Regions from separate parts of the Blautia sp. HA9023 genome, predicted to be linked through region 1. Evidence: predicted binding sites of a transcription regulator. Region 1 holds the regulator's gene; each other region holds the start of a gene.

Region 1 (5,298 bases):
AGAGAGTATCTCCTCCTTCGGAATACACCGGCTCAAAAAGGCTCACCGGGCTCTGGATCGCATCCATGGCATAGACGATCATTTCCTTGTCAATGCCGATCTCATCAGCGATCTCCGCGATGGTAGGCTCTTTGAGATGCTGCCGCATATAGTTTTCCCTGGTGTAGATGGTTTTGTAGGCGATATCCCGCAGAGAGCGGCTGACCCGTATGCTGTTGTTATCCCGGAGATATCTTCGGATCTCACCGACGATCATAGGAACTGCATAGGTAGAAAACTTTACCTGAAGGGTGGTATCAAAATTATCGATTGCTTTGATCAGGCCGATACAGCCGATCTGAAAAAGGTCATCTGGATTTTCACTGCTGTTCTGAAAACGGCGGATCACGCTTAAAACAAGCCGCAGATTGCCTTTGATGTACAATTCTCTGGCTTCTTCATCGCCAGCTTTGATTCTTTTGAAGAGCTCATCCTTTTCTTCCTGGTTGAGAACAGGAAGCGTTGAGGTATTTACTCCGCAGATTTCAACTTTATTCAGTGCCATCTTAGAATCCTCCTTGTCTTGTCAGTACATTAAGATGATTCTCAGAGGGCGGTTGAAATATACTTTTCCGGGGAAAATATAAAAAATAAAGGGCCTTGACAAATGTAGTCGGTTCAGTCTCCTCCCAGCCGTTTTTCATCACGGAAATCAACAAGGATGATATCTTCACCAATCTGGCGGATGCAGTCCCAGGGGATGATGCATTCACTTTCTCTTGAAAAACACCAGCAGAATTTCCCGGGTTCCGGCATGATCAGGGCTTTCAGCCGGGCGGTTTCACAGCAGAATTCCACATCAAGAGGACAGCCAAGGCTACGGCAGGTGTGGATATTGATCACTTCTTTCTGTTTCAGTTCGCAGATACGCATAAATTCATCACCTGATATGATTTTATGGAAAATCTGTAAAATTTATGCAAGTCCGATTATTGACACATTATATGCATTTATTCTATAATAAAAACAAATTTAGTAATGATTTTTTGATCCGGAAAGGGGGAGAGTTCCGTGAGATGTCCGTTCTGTAACCAGGATAATACAAGAGTTGTAGATTCCAGACCTGTAGAGGATACCAATTCTATCCGCCGCCGCCGTCTCTGTGATGCCTGCGGAAAGCGTTTTACAACTTATGAGAAGGTGGAAACGATTCCACTGACTGTGATCAAGAAGGATCAGAACCGGGAGAGCTATAAACGTTCCAAGATCCAGGATGGTGTTCTTCGTGCCTGCTATAAACGCCCCATTCCCATTGAGAGAGTGGAAGAGATGATCGATTCCATAGAAGGGGATATTTTCCGGTCAGAAGATCGTGAGATCAGCAGCACCAAGATCGGAGAGATCGTCATGGAGCATCTGAAGGATCTGGATGCTGTGGCATATGTACGTTTTGCGTCTGTATATAGGGAATTTAAAGATGTCAGTACCTTTATGGACGAGCTGAAGAAACTGATCAACTGAAAAACTCATAATAACATATAAAAAAACAGGGACCTCATGGGGAAAATTCCTCTGCGGTCCCTGTTATAATTTATGTTAATGATTCAGGAAACTTAAATTAAACAATACCCTGAGCTTTCATAGCGTCAACAACTTTTTCGAAGCCGGCGATGTTTGCACCTACAACATAGTTGTCTTCCATACCGTAACGTTTAGCAGCGTCATCAGCTTTGTGGAAGATGTCGATCATGATGTTGTGAAGTTTCTCATCAACCTCTTCTCTTGTCCAGGAAAGTCTCATGGAGTTCTGGCTCATCTCCAGTGCGGATGTGGCAACACCGCCAGCGTTTGCGGCTTTACCAGGCATGAAGAGAACACCGTTCTCCTGAAGGTATGTTGTTGCATCAAGAGTAGTAGGCATGTTAGCACCCTCAACGACATATTTGCAGCCGTTTGCAACCAGTGTTTTAGCTCCGTCAAGACCAAGCTCGTTCTGAGTAGCACATGGAAGATAGATATCACATTTGATGTTCCAGATGCCAAGTCCCTCTGTGTAAGTAGCACCCTCAACACGGTCAGCGTACTCTTTGATACGTCCACGTTTAACTTCTTTGATGTCTTTTACAACGTCAAGGTTGATTCCGTTCGGATCGTAGATATATCCGTTGGAGTCGTTCATTGCAACAACTTTGGCACCAAGCTGAGTAGCTTTCTCAACAGCGTAAATAGCTACATTACCGGAACCTGTTACAACGATTGTTTTTCCTTCTACGGAATCATTGTGAGCTTTGGCGATCTCGTTGAGCATGTATACAACACCGTAACCGGTAGCTTCTGTACGGATCAGGGAACCTCCGAAGGAAAGACCCTTTCCTGTAAGGACACCCTCATAAAGGCCACGGATTCTCTTGTACTGTCCGAAGAGATAACCGATCTCACGTCCGCCGACACCGATGTCACCAGCCGGAACATTCTGTATCTGCGCCGATATATTTGCAAAGCTCTGTCATAAAGCTCTGGCAGAATGCCATAACCTCTCTGTCAGATTTACCCTTAGGATCGAAGTTGGAGCCACCTTTTCCACCGCCGATCGGAAGGCCTGTAAGAGAGTTTTTAAAGGTCTGCTCAAAACCAAGGAATTTCAGGATACCCTGATTTACAGAAGGATGGAATCTTAAGCCGCCCTTGTATGGCCCGATCGCACTGTTGAACTGAACACGGTAACCTTTGTTGACCTGTACAGTTCCGTTATCATCGATCCACGGTACTTTGAAGGAGATGATCCTCTCTGGCTCTACAAGACGCTCAAGGATGGAAAGTTTACGATACTCTTCCTCATTTTTGTCAATTACGACTTTAAGGGAATCGAGAACTTCCTTAACTGCCTGATGGAATTCTGGCTCGCCAGGATTCTGTGCTACAACTCTTTCATAAACTTCTTCTGTGTAAGACATTGTTGTTTCCTCCTCATCACGTATTAAATTGTGTTTGAAAACTAAATTCGAGTGCTATTATACATTAACCTGCTAAAAAAGGGAAGTGCTAAATTAAAATTTTTAAAATTTTTATTTCTTGCGTTGAAAGCACAAATGTGAGAAGATATAGAAATAGATATTTTTTGACTATGAAAATAAAATGGTTAAATAATAGTGAAAATGAGAAGAGGAGTGGTTTTTATGAGAACATTCGGGAAATCATCAAAGCTTGATAATGTATTGTATGACGTGCGTGGACCGGTTGTGGATGAGGCTGCCAGAATGGAAGAAGATGGGATGGAGATCCTGAAGCTGAATATCGGTAACCCGTATCCGTTTGGATTTTCCGCACCGCAGGAAGTGATCCTGGATATGCTTAGTAATGTACGTACTTCACAGGGATATTCCGATTCCAAGGGTATTTTTTCCGCAAGAAAGGCGATCATGCAGTATGCCCAGCTTCGCGGGATCCCGGGAGTTACCATTAATGATATTTATACAGGAAATGGTGTCAGTGAGCTGATCAATCTCTGTATGCAGGCACTTCTGGATAACGGGGATGAGATCTTGATCCCGGCTCCGGATTATCCCCTGTGGACGGCAACTGCCACACTGGCAGGAGGAAATGTAGTCCACTATATCTGTGATGAGCAGTCTGACTGGTATCCGGATATCGAGGATATCAAGAGTAAGATCACACCAAGGACTAAAGCGATCGTTATCATCAATCCAAATAACCCGACAGGTGCCGTATATCCGAAGGAGATCCTGGAGCAGATCGCGGACATTGCAAGAGAGCATGAGCTGATCATCTTTTCCGATGAGATCTATGACCGCCTTGTTATGGATGGATACAAACATACTTCCATCGCTTCTCTTGCGCCGGATGTATTCTGCGTGACATTTTCAGGACTGTCAAAGTCTCATATGATCGCAGGTTTCCGTATCGGATGGATGATCTTAAGCGGAGCCAAGAACAAGGCTAAAGGTTATATAGAGGGAATCAACATGCTTTCTTCCATGCGCCTTTGCTCCAATGTTCCGGCACAGTCGATTGTACAGACTGCACTGGGCGGATATCAGAGTGTCAATGAGTATATCCAGCCAGGCGGACGTGTTTACGAGCAGAGAGATTTTATCTATAAGGCTCTGAATGATATTCCGGGAATTTCCGCTGTAAAGCCGCGTGCGGCATTTTACATATTCCCGAAGATCGATACCGAGAAATTCAATATCTATAATGATGAGCAGTTTGCCCTGGATTTCCTTCATGACAAGCAGGTTCTCATCGTTCCGGGTAAAGGCTTTAACTGGAACCAGCCGGATCATTTCCGTATTGTTTATCTGCCGGATATCCGTCAGCTGGATAAGGCAATGAAGAAGATGAAAGAGTTCTTTGCTACATATAAGCAGGTCTGATCACCAATACAAATATTTTCGGCATAGACCAAAACGGAAAAAAATGCTATAATCATATCTGAAATATCCCGGTCATCAGGGTCGGGATATATGAAATAAGACCAGAATTGCTTGAGAGGGGAATGAGGAGGGACCGTTATCGGACAGCAATAAAACAGAAATCGAAAGGGGAAATAACGGATGAGCAAATTCAACATGAAAGTGACACCTGAGATTGAGAAACTTACGCAGATCTGTCGTGAGAATGATAAACTGGATCTGTCTTTATATGGCAAGTACGATGTCAAGCGAGGTTTGCGTGACCTGAATGGAAAGGGTGTCCTTGCGGGACTTACCCAGATTTCCAATGTCCAGGCAACCAAGATCGTGGATGGGAAAGAGGTTCCCTGTGCAGGTAAGCTTTCTTACCGGGGATATGATATCAAGGATCTGACAAAAGGCTTCATCAATGACCGGCGTTTTGGTTTTGAGGAAGTAACCTATCTGCTTCTTTTCGGAAAACTTCCGAATCAGGAAGAACTGAATGAATTTTCCGGGATTCTTGCGAATCAGCGCCAGCTGCCGCGGAATTTTGTAAGGGATATCATTATGAAGGCGCCATCCAGAGATATTATGAATGCTCTGTCAAGAAGTGTGCTGACACTTTATTCCTACGACAAAGATCCGGATAATATTGAACTGGAGAATGTGCTCCGTCAGTGTATCAATCTGATCAGTGTTTTCCCGTTGTTATCTGTTTATGCATATCAGGCCTATAATCATTATGAGAAAGGTAAGAGCCTTTATATCCATCAGCCGAAGAAGGAACTTTCCACAGCAGAAAATATCCTGCGCCTTTTAAGACCGGATAAGAAATATACGGCACTGGAGGCGGAGATTCTGGATATTGCTCTGATCCTTCATATGGAGCATGGCGGCGGTAACA
Region 2 (5,298 bases), on a different contig from region 1:
CCATCATTCCAGTTCTGTACCGGACGGTAGTAGCCGGTGATACGGCTGTAAACTTCAGCCTTCTTTCCACATTTCGGACAGGTGAAATGCTCTCCGCTGATGTAGCCATGCTCCTGACATACGGAATAGGTCGGAGAAATGGTGTAATACGGCAGGCGATAATTCTCTGCGATCTTACGTACCAGAGACGCTGCTGCCTTCCAGTCCGGAAGTTTCTCTCCCAGGAATGCGTGGAATACAGTTCCGGATGTATACAAAGTCTGCAGATCATCCTGAATATCCAGTGCGTCAAAAATATCAGCGGTATAATCAACCGGCAGATGGGAGCTGTTTGTGTAATACGGAGTATCGCCCTCTTTTCCTGCTGTCTTGATATCCGGATAACGGCTTCTGTCGTGTTTGGCAAGGCGGTATGCGGTGGATTCCGCCGGTGTTGCCTCCAGATTGAAAAGCTCTCCCGGATACTGCTCCTGATAGTCAGAAAGACGGTTTCTCATATGCTCCAGAACCTCTTTCGTAAACTTCTGGGTCTCCGGATCTGTCATGTCTTTTTTCAGCCAGCATGCATTTAAGCCCGCTTCGTTCATTCCCACAAGACCGATGGTGGAAAAATGATTCTCAAAACTTCCAAGATATCTCTTGGTATACGGATACAGTCCCTCATCCAGAAGTCTGCTGATCACATCTCTCTTGATGTGAAGAGATCTTGCGGAGATATCCATCATGCGATCCAGACGCTGATAAAATTCCTTCGGTGTTCTGGAAAGATATGCAATACGTGGCATATTGATAGTTACAACACCTACAGAACCTGTACTCTCACCGGAACCGAAGAAACCGCCGCTCTTTTTGCGGAGCTCACGGAGATCCAGGCGGAGACGGCAGCACATGCTGCGGATGTCGCTCGGTTTCATATCACTGTTGATGTAGTTGGAAAAATACGGAGTACCGTACTTGGAAGTCATCTCAAAGAGAAGTCTGTTATTCTCGGTATCGGACCAGTCAAATTCCTTTGTGATGGAATAAGTCGGGATCGGATACTGGAATCCACGTCCGTTGGCATCTCCCTCGATCATGGTCTCGATAAATGCCTTATTGACCATATCCATCTCTTTCTTGCAGTCTTTATACTTGAAGTCCATATCCTTGCCGCCTACGATGGCAGGAAGTTCTGCAAGGTCATCCGGAACAGTCCAGTCCAGTGTAATATTGGAAAACGGTGCCTGGGTTCCCCAGCGGCTCGGTGTGTTCACCCCATATACAAAAGACTCAATGCATTTCTTCACTTCCGGATAAGAAAGGTTGTCCACCTTTACAAAAGGAGCCAGATAGGTATCAAAGGATGAAAATGCCTGTGCGCCTGCCCACTCATTCTGCATGATACCCAGGAAATTTACCATCTGGTTACAGAGCACGCTTAAATGCTTGGCCGGTGCGGAAGTGATCTTACCCTCGATTCCGCCAAGGCCCTCACGGATCAGCTGTTTCAGGGACCATCCTGCACAGTATCCGGTCAGCATGGACAGATCGTGGATATGGATATCCGCATTTCTGTGTGCCTCCGCGATCTCATTGTCATAGATCTCAGACAGCCAGTAATTGGCAGTAACAGCTCCGGAGTTGCTTAAGATCAGTCCTCCTACAGAATAGGTTACTGTTGAGTTCTCTTTTACACGCCAGTCCTCAACCTTTACATAGCTGTTTACGATTTCTTTATAGTCAAGGATGGTAGATTTCATATTGCGGATCTTCTCACGCTGCTTGCGATAAAGGATATACGCCTTGGCAACATCGGAATATCCTGCCTGGATCAGTACGTTCTCCACACTGTCCTGGATATCCTCCACAGAGATCCGGTTGTTCTCGATCTTATTCTGAAAATCCGCAGTAACACGAAGTCCCAGAAGGTCGATCATATCCGGACTGTAATTCTTGCCCTTGGCATCAAACGCCTTATCAATGGCTGCGGTGATCTTCCCCATTTTAAATTCGTCTAATTCACCGTCTCTTTTTACTACCTGAAACATAAGAAAATGCCTCCCTCATGCATATATTTATAAAGCGGACTCTCTTATTCCGCCTCACTTACCTGCCCATGAACATACCCCGTTTCACGATCTATGTTCAAAGCGCTGTAGGCTTATTGTATCAGACACACTCCTTTGCGTCAACACAAAAAGCACCATATATAGTGTCCATTTTGTTCACGGTACTATATATGGTACTGAGTAGTTTTTTTAACATTATGTAACTTTCGGATAGATTTCCCGCGGAACCCTTGCTTTTACAGCAATTCCGCCTTCTGTATACTCTTCCGAAAGAAGCTGTCCATACTCACGGATCAGCTGGATCTGACCGGCCTCCGAATACGGAAAAAGCCGCTCCATATAAATCTGGCCTTCTGCAAGGATCTCAGAGAGCAGTTCCTTAAATTCTTCAAGTCCTTCTCCTGTCCGTGCGGAAATCTTCAGCGTATGATCTGCACGGAGATCCCGGAGACTTTCCCCGGAAACACGGTCCTGCTTGTTAAAAAGTGTGATCGTCTTTTTCCCAAGGGCGCCCAGCTCTTTCAGGGTCTCATATACGATATGCATCTGCATCTCCGCCTGGGGATTGGACTCATCTACCACATGAATGATGTAGTCCGCATATTTGGCTTCTTCCAGGGTACTCTTGAAGGCTTCTACCAGATTGTGGGGAAGCTTCCGGATAAATCCTACAGTATCCGTAAGAAGAAGCTGCTGTCCGTCATCCAGTGTCAGAAGACGTGTGGTCGGGTCCAGCGTGGCAAAAAGCTTATCCTCCGAAAGCACCGACGCACCGGTCAGTGTATTCAGAAGCGTGGATTTTCCCGCATTGGTGTAGCCGACAATAGCCGCAGTCTTCAGATTTCCTGCCGCTCTTCTGGAACGGAGCAGTTCCCTGTGCTTTTCCACCTGGGAAAGTTCCTGCTTCAGTGCGGAGATCCGGTTTCGGATCAGACGGCGGTCTGTCTCCAGTTTCTTCTCACCGGGACCTCTGGTACCGATTCCTCCTCCAAGCCTTGAGAGAGAAGAACGAAGTCCCACAAGACGTGCAGAACGGTAACGGAGCTGTGCAAGCTCTACCTGGATCTTACCTTCGCTTGTCACGGCACGCTTCGCAAAAATGTCAAGAATCAGCAAGGTACGGTCCATAACCTTGCATTCCAGTTCCCGCTCCAGATTGTTCATCTGAGCAGGAGAAAGCTCATCGTCACAGATCACACCGTTGGCATTCAGGGCATAGAGAAGGCCTTTTACCTCCTCGATCTTGCCTTTTCCGATATAGGTGCCAGGATGTATTGCCTCGCGGTTCTGGATGATCCTGCCAGCAACGTATGCACCTGCTGTAGCCGCAAGCTCTCCAAGCTCATCCAGGGATTCTTCCATGTCATCCCCCAGATTTGCCTGAACCCCGATCAGGATGACCCGGTCCTGTATTTCCTCAAAATATTCCATATCAGCCCTCCGAAGACGTTCTGGTTTTCAGGAAAGCCAGCTCTTTTTTGGCAGCGGAATCTTCCGGGAACATATCAACATATTCCTGTGCCTTGGTCAGTGCGGTGGCAAAATCCAGTTTTTTCTCATAGGCTACGATCTCGTTGAACAGAAGGCTCTGCATCTCGTCTGTGGTAGCAGTCGGGAGACCTTTTGTAATGTTATCAAGAGCAGAATCATAATCCCCATTCCGGATATCACACAGTGCCAGGCCGTTATATCCCTTGGCGGAATCTCCCACTGCGGAAATATACTGTTTATACATTGCCTGGGCATTTTCCACATCATCCTGAGCCAGATATACCATTCCCAGGAGAAGAAGAGCTTCCGTATTATCCTTCTTGGTTGCTTCCAGGAGCTCTTTTTTTGCATTGCTGTAATCTTCCATATAATAGTAAACGCGGCCTCTGTCACAGTGATCCTGCGCGTCCTTGGCCTCAGAAGAAAGGGCAGCCTCCAGATATCTGGTTCCGTCTGCTTCCATATCTTTATCCAGATACGCTTCATAGATCTGGATCGCCATATCATAGGTGGAGTCCTCTCCATAGGCCTGCTTAAAGTTCGATGCCGCTTCCTCGTAGGAATCCATGGCAAGGGCAACTTTTCCGGTAAGGAAATAACTGCTGGCATCCATGGAAAAATCTTCTCCTAATGTCTGGCAGTCTGCCATGGCGTCCTCATAATTTCCAGCTTTCAGCTCTGCGGTGGCACGGTAAGACAAAATATCCCTGCGCAGGCTTTTACTTACCCGGTCACAGCCCAATGCCTCTGTAAAATTATTCACCGCATCCTCATATTTGCCAAGACGCAGGCTTGCAATCCCCGCCCCACGGTAGGACTGTGCCAGTTTTACCCCGTTCTGGATAGAACTCTGGTACTCCTCCAGGGCATACTTGTAGCTTCCCTGAGAAAGATCTTTACCCGCCTGCTCGTATGTTTTTGTTTTTTCACTGCCGCAGCCGCCCAGAAGCAAAGCTCCTGTAACGGCTGCAAGAATCAATACGGTCTTTGTATTTTTCATGGAATTCCTTATTCTACAACAAGCCCTTCGGCTTCCATTACATCAACAACACTGTCTACATATTTATGGCAGAGTTCATCGGTTCCTGCTTCTACCATAACACGGATCAGCGGCTCTGTACCGCTCTCACGTACCAGGATACGGCCATCATCGCCAAGTGCCTCTGCCGCAGCCTCGATGGATGCTTTTACCTTCTCATTCTCCAGTGCTGTTTTCTTGTCGGAAACGCGCACATTGCGGAGAAGCTGCGGGTAAACCTTCATCTCCTTGGCAAGGTCGCAGAGTGTGGCTTTCTGGTCCACACATGCTTCCATGATCATCAGGGATGTGAGGATTCCGTCACCGGTAGCAGAATAACGGCTGAAAATAATATGTCCGGACTGCTCACCGCCGATACTGTAATTGTTTTCCATCATATTCTCGGCAACGTATTTGTCACCGACTGCAGTCTGCTCGTAGTCGATGCCTTCCCGCTCAAGGGATTTGTAAAGGCCAAGGTTTGACATAACAGTTGTTACAACTGTATTTCCGTTCAGCTGTCCTTTTTCTCTTAAGTATTTACCGCAGACATACATAATCTTGTCACCGTCAATGATGTTTCCACGGTGGTCTACGGCGATACAGCGGTCTGCATCACCATCGTATGCAAAACCGATATCCAGACCTTTATCTACCACAAATTGTCTCAGAACTTCAATGTGTGTGGAACCGCACCCACGGTTGATGTTGGTTCCGTTCGGCTCATTATTGATTACGTAA
Region 3 (5,298 bases), on a different contig from region 1:
TTCGTGAGTTCCTTTCAAAAACCTTATAAATTTCAATTACTGAAAACTGATATTTTCCATATCTGGTACGAAATTGCCGGAGGAAAATATCAGTTTTTTTCTGTATGACAGATTTTAAGATAAAAATGTGCTATAATGAACAATCAGAAAGAAAAGTGATAAAAGGGGAAATATGGAGTCTGATCAGTGAAAAGGACTTTTATAAAAAACAATGGAGAGGGAAAAAACTATGATTATTCGAAATGGAAATGTTTTTCAGGAAGACGGCAGTTACCGGAAGATGGATCTTTATGTGGAAAATGGCAGAATTGTTTCCAGTGAGGAGGAAGTATCTGATAAAGAAGAAATTGACGCTTCGGGCCTGAAGGTTCTGCCGGGACTTGTGGATATTCACAGCCATGGTGCTGTGGGACATGATTTTTCAGATGCAGATGCCACCGGCCTTAAAAAAATCCTCAAGTATGAGAAAGCACATGGAATTACTTCCTATTGTCCTACATCAATGACACTTCCGATGGAACAGCTGATCCGGATTTTTGCTTCCGCGACAGAAGTGGAGCAGAATGACAGCTGTGCCAGGATCGTGGGCCTGAACATGGAGGGACCGTTTTTGGATCCTGCGAAAAAGGGGGCACATGTAGAGGAATATATCCGCAAACCGGACATCAGATTTTTCCGGGAATGTCAGGAAGCTTCCGGCGGAATGATAAAGGTTGTGACTGTGGCTCCGAATATGGAAGGCGCAGAGGCGTTTATTGAAGCACTTAAAGATGATGTGGTGATTTCCATCGGCCATACAGGCGCGGATTATGACTGTGCGGCAAAAGCCATGGAAAAGGGTGCCCATCATGTAACCCATCTGTACAATGCCATGAATCCGCTTGGACACCGTGCGCCTGGTGTGATCGCAGCAGCGGCAGATGATCCGCTGTGTATGGCAGAAATGATCGGAGACGGGATTCATATTCATCCGGCTGTAGTAAGAAATACATTCCGGATGTTCGGGGAAGAACGGATCGTACTGATCAGCGATTCCATGATGGCAGCAGGAATGGAAAACGGTGTTTATGAGCTGGGCGGCCAGAAGGTTATCATGAACAACCGTAAAGCAGTTCTTGAGGATGGCACCATTGCCGGTTCCGCAACCAACCTCTATGAATGTATGCAGTGCGTGATCGCAATGGGCGTGCCGGAACATACAGCGATTTTTGCAGCTACCAGAAATCCTGCAAAGAGCATTGGCATCTATGGAGAGGTGGGTTCTCTTGTGCCTGGAAAACGTGCGGATATGGTACTTGCAGATGAGAAGCTGAATATCGTGAGAGTGATCTGATGAAGGTCTGAGTGAATCAGATAAAGAACGGCACAGAAACTGCAAAACTGTTGCCGGAAGTGAAAATGTCTGTCTGAATAAAATATGGCTCCGGTTCCCGGAAAGCGGAATGAGAATGTTCGCTTTATGCCGGGAACCGGAGCCTTGTTTTTGTTGTTTGGCGCTGGTGGCTGAGTTTATTCCTCAGCAGCGCCCTGTGCGGCTTTCATTTCGTTGTAACAGTATTTGATGATAGATTTTCTGGTTATGATTCCGATAAAGGCTCCCTGGTCGTCCACAACCGGCACAAAGTTCTGATTGATGGCGCGGTCCAGGAGATCTTCCATATTGGAATCTGCGTGGACCGGTTTATAGGTGGCACGGCGTGGGATTGCCATGATGGGAACGCCCTCTGTTTCCCTGATGTCGTGAATGTCTGCCCGGCGCATGCCCCAGAGAAGGTCGCCCTCTGAGATGGTGCCGAGATATTTGCCGTCCATGGTGAGAATGGGAATACAGGAGTACTTGCGGTGCTCCATTTTTTCAAGGGTCTGGCGAAGGGTCTCATCTTCGAAGATGTAGGCGACTTCGCTTTTGGGAATCAGAAAAAACAGAATGTTCACGTTATTACCTCATTTCCGCAAAAATTATAAATAAATCTGCAAGATGTTTTAGAGAAGCTGAAGTCCGTGTGCCTCTGCAGCATCTGTGATTTCTTTTGGCCAGAGAGATACATGTACTTCTCCGATGTGCGCTTTACGCAGGAAGAACATACAGATTCTGGACTGTCCGATACCACCACCGATGGTGTACGGAAGCTCTTTGTTCAGGATGGCTTTCTGGAAAGGAAGTTCTCTTCTGTCATCGCAGCCTGCTTCTGTAAGCTGGCGGTCAAGCGCAACCTCGTCAACACGGATTCCCATGGAGGAAAGCTCAAGTGCAATGTCAAGTACCGGATAGTATACAAGGATATCACCGTTCAGTTCCCAGTCATCGTAGTCCGGGGCACGTCCGTCGTGGCGCTCTCCGTTTGTGAGGGTTTTTCCGACTTTCATAAGGAATACGGCACCTTTTTCACGGACGATCTTGTATTCACGTTCCTTTGGTGTGCAGTCCGGATACATGTCAAGAAGCTCCTGTGTTGTGATGAAGAAGATGTCTTTCGGAAGGATTTCTTCGATGTAGTCGTACTGTACAGCCATGTATTTCTCAGTTTTACGAAGGACACTGTAGATGGTGCGTACGGTCTCCTTGAGAGTTTCCATAGTGCGCTCTTCCTTGGAGATGATCTTTTCCCAGTCCCACTGGTCTACGTAAACAGAGTGGATATTGTCCAGATCTTCATCGCGGCGGATCGCTACCATATCTGTGTAGAGGCCTTCACCGTGAGAAAAACCATATTTTTTCAGAGCGTAGCGTTTCCATTTCGCAAGGGAGTGTACGATCTCGGCGTTGCTGCCTTCGATAGCCTTGATATCAAAGCTTACCGGGCGTTCTACACCGTTAAGGTTGTCATTAAGGCCGGATTCCGGTGCTACAAATGTTGGAGCGGATACTCGGAGAAGATTAAGCTTCTGGGAGAGTGTCTGCTGGAAGAAATCTTTTACTGTTTTGATCGCAATCTGTGTGTCATGGAGGTTGAGGTCTGCATGATAGGTTGCGGGGATTGTGATTGTGTTCATTATCGGCTCCTCCTGATGATTTTTGGGCTTATTGCTCTGTGGGGTATTATAGCAGAAAATGGCCAGGGTGGCAATATAAGGAGATGTGAAGTCCGGTCCCGGACCAGGGAAAAATACTGGGTATTGAGAGCGTGATATGATATACTGAATGTAAATTGTGAAGCGATCGCATTCAGGGACATACAGCAGGAAAGAATGCGAATGTCCGATTGATAAAAAGAAATGTGAATGTCCGTTTTAACGGACAGAATGGAGGGAGTTTATGGCAGGTGAGAAGTGTCAGGTTTGTGGCGGCAGGGTTGTAAATGGCAGGTGTTCGCTGTGCGGGATGCCTTACAGAAATGATGAAATACTCTACCATCTTAATGAACCCCGGGATGTACATTACAGGCATGCTTCCGCAAAAGTGCGGGATATGATGCGACAGTATGGACAAACTGTGGACAAAACAGCACAGCGCGGCGGCAGAGTGAACCGGAGTACAAATATGGGCCGGAATACGAATGCAGGCCAGAATATGAATACGGGCCGGAATATGAATACAGGCCGGAATGCAGGTGCGAACCGGAATCCAAATGGAAATCGAAATACAGGAAATGCAGCTGCAACTGTAAGGAAGACCGTACCGGCAGGTAACACCATGAATAAAACAACGGCAGACAGGAACCGTACAGAAGTTTCAAACCAGGGGAAAAAGCAGCAGAACGAAGGACGGAAAAGAAACAGTATAAGCTGGATCATATGGCTTATAGTGGCACTGGTTGCTTTGTTTCCCCAGTTATGGGATTTTATCGTAGAATGGATCAGAATGAATTTGTAAGAATATTTCTGCAGTGAGATCATGCGGTGCTAAGAGTCTGTATTTTCTTGTATACAGAAATACCCCTTTTCTTTTCCTCCCAGCTGTGGTATACTCATGCCTAGCACAATATATAGAAAAAAACCAAGATATAGAGAATAACAATACTATATATAGTATTCGGGAGAGATGAGTCATGTTATATGTGATTAAGAAAGACGGAACAAGAGAGGAGTTTAATCCTCAGAAAATCGTGGCTGCCGTAAATAAATCAGCAGAGCGTATCCTTTATACTTTTTCCGATGAGGAGAAGGATTTTATCTGCCGTTTTGCTCAGGAGCATGCGGATTCCCTTGGGAAAAATGAGATCGAGATCCAGGAGATGCACAACATCGTGGAGGGTGCACTGGAGCGGGTGAATCCTGCAGTTGCCAAGAGCTACCGCGATTACCGGAATTACAAGCTGGATTTCATCCACATGATGGATGACGTTTACACCAAGAGCCAGGCCATCCGCTACATCGGTGATAAGAGCAATGCCAATACAGACAGTGCGCTTGTTGCAACCAAGAGAAGCCTGATCTTTAATGAGCTGAACAAGGAGCTTTACCGGAAGTTCTTTATGAACCGTAATGAGCTTCAGGCATGTAAGGACGGTTATATTTATATTCATGATCAGTCTGCACGTCTGGATACTATGAACTGCTGTCTGTTTGATGTGGCAGCTGTTTTAAGCGGCGGTTTTGAGATGGGTAATGTCTGGTATAATGAGCCGAAGACTCTGGACACAGCCTTTGATGTTATGGGCGATATCATCCTCAGCACAGCGGCGCAGCAGTACGGTGGTTTTACCGTTCCGGAAGTTGATAAGATCCTGGCACCGTATGCGAAGAAGAGCTATGATAAATATATTTCCGAATTTCTGAAATACTCCGATGAGAGCTGGAGCGGCCGCGAGGAACGTGCGATCGAGTATGCCCTTGACAAAGTCCGCAGGGATTATGACCAGGGATGGCAGGGAATTGAGTATAAGCTGAATACGGTTGGTTCTTCCAGAGGCGATTATCCGTTTGTTACAGTAACACTTGGTCTTGGAACTGAGCAGTTTGAGAAGATGTGTACGGTTTCTCTCCTTGAAGTTCATCAGGGAGGCCAGGGAAAAGCCGGACATAAGAAACCGGTACTGTTTCCGAAGATCGTATTCCTCTATGACAAAGAGATCCACGGTCCTGGAAAGTGCTGTGAGGATATTTTTGAGGCTGGTGTGGAGTGCTCCTCCAAGACCATGTATCCGGACTGGCTGTCCATGTCCGGAGCAGGCTATATTTCCAGCATGTACAAGAAATACAAAAAAGTCATCAGCCCGATGGGATGCCGTGCTTTTTTAAGTCCGTGGTATGAGCGTGGCGGCATGGAACCGGCAGATGAGAATGATACGCCTGTTTTTGTGGGCCGTTTTAACATTGGTGCGGTAAGTCTTCATCTTCCGATGATCCTTGCCAAGG

The links. The regulator NrdR, encoded in region 1, represses ribonucleotide reductase genes. The targets are predictions, from matches to a motif close to CACAANATNTTGTG.
Region 2: a site for NrdR is predicted at 2,181-2,194, ahead of AC04Q6_RS05360 (ribonucleoside triphosphate reductase). Genes of this name have one in related genera too.
Region 3: a site for NrdR is predicted at 3,959-3,972, ahead of nrdD (anaerobic ribonucleoside-triphosphate reductase). Genes of this name have one in related genera too.

What each region holds. Positions count from the first base shown of each region.
Region 1 covers NZ_JBWLUR010000009.1:214,228-219,525, forward strand. The annotation lists gene sigG (RNA polymerase sporulation sigma factor SigG) at 1-544, opposite strand, end outside; gene AC04Q6_RS14740 (YlmC/YmxH family sporulation protein) at 658-912, opposite strand; gene nrdR (transcriptional regulator NrdR) at 1,051-1,500, shown strand; partial or broken gene gdhA (NADP-specific glutamate dehydrogenase) at 1,598-2,933, opposite strand; gene AC04Q6_RS14755 (aminotransferase class I/II-fold pyridoxal phosphate-dependent enzyme) at 3,156-4,373, shown strand; gene AC04Q6_RS14760 (citrate/2-methylcitrate synthase) at 4,554-5,298, shown strand, end outside.
Region 2 covers NZ_JBWLUR010000006.1:267,239-272,536, forward strand. The annotation lists gene AC04Q6_RS05360 (ribonucleoside triphosphate reductase) at 1-2,027, opposite strand, end outside; gene hflX (GTPase HflX) at 2,244-3,479, opposite strand; gene AC04Q6_RS05370 (tetratricopeptide repeat protein) at 3,481-4,539, opposite strand; gene glmM (phosphoglucosamine mutase) at 4,548-5,298, opposite strand, start outside.
Region 3 covers NZ_JBWLUR010000006.1:248,486-253,783, reverse strand. The annotation lists gene AC04Q6_RS05295 (amino acid ABC transporter ATP-binding protein) at 1-29, shown strand, start outside; gene nagA (N-acetylglucosamine-6-phosphate deacetylase) at 230-1,333, shown strand; gene AC04Q6_RS05285 (CBS domain-containing protein) at 1,510-1,935, opposite strand; gene asnA (aspartate--ammonia ligase) at 1,984-2,994, opposite strand; gene AC04Q6_RS05275 (hypothetical protein) at 3,257-3,814, shown strand; gene nrdD (anaerobic ribonucleoside-triphosphate reductase) at 3,990-5,298, shown strand, end outside.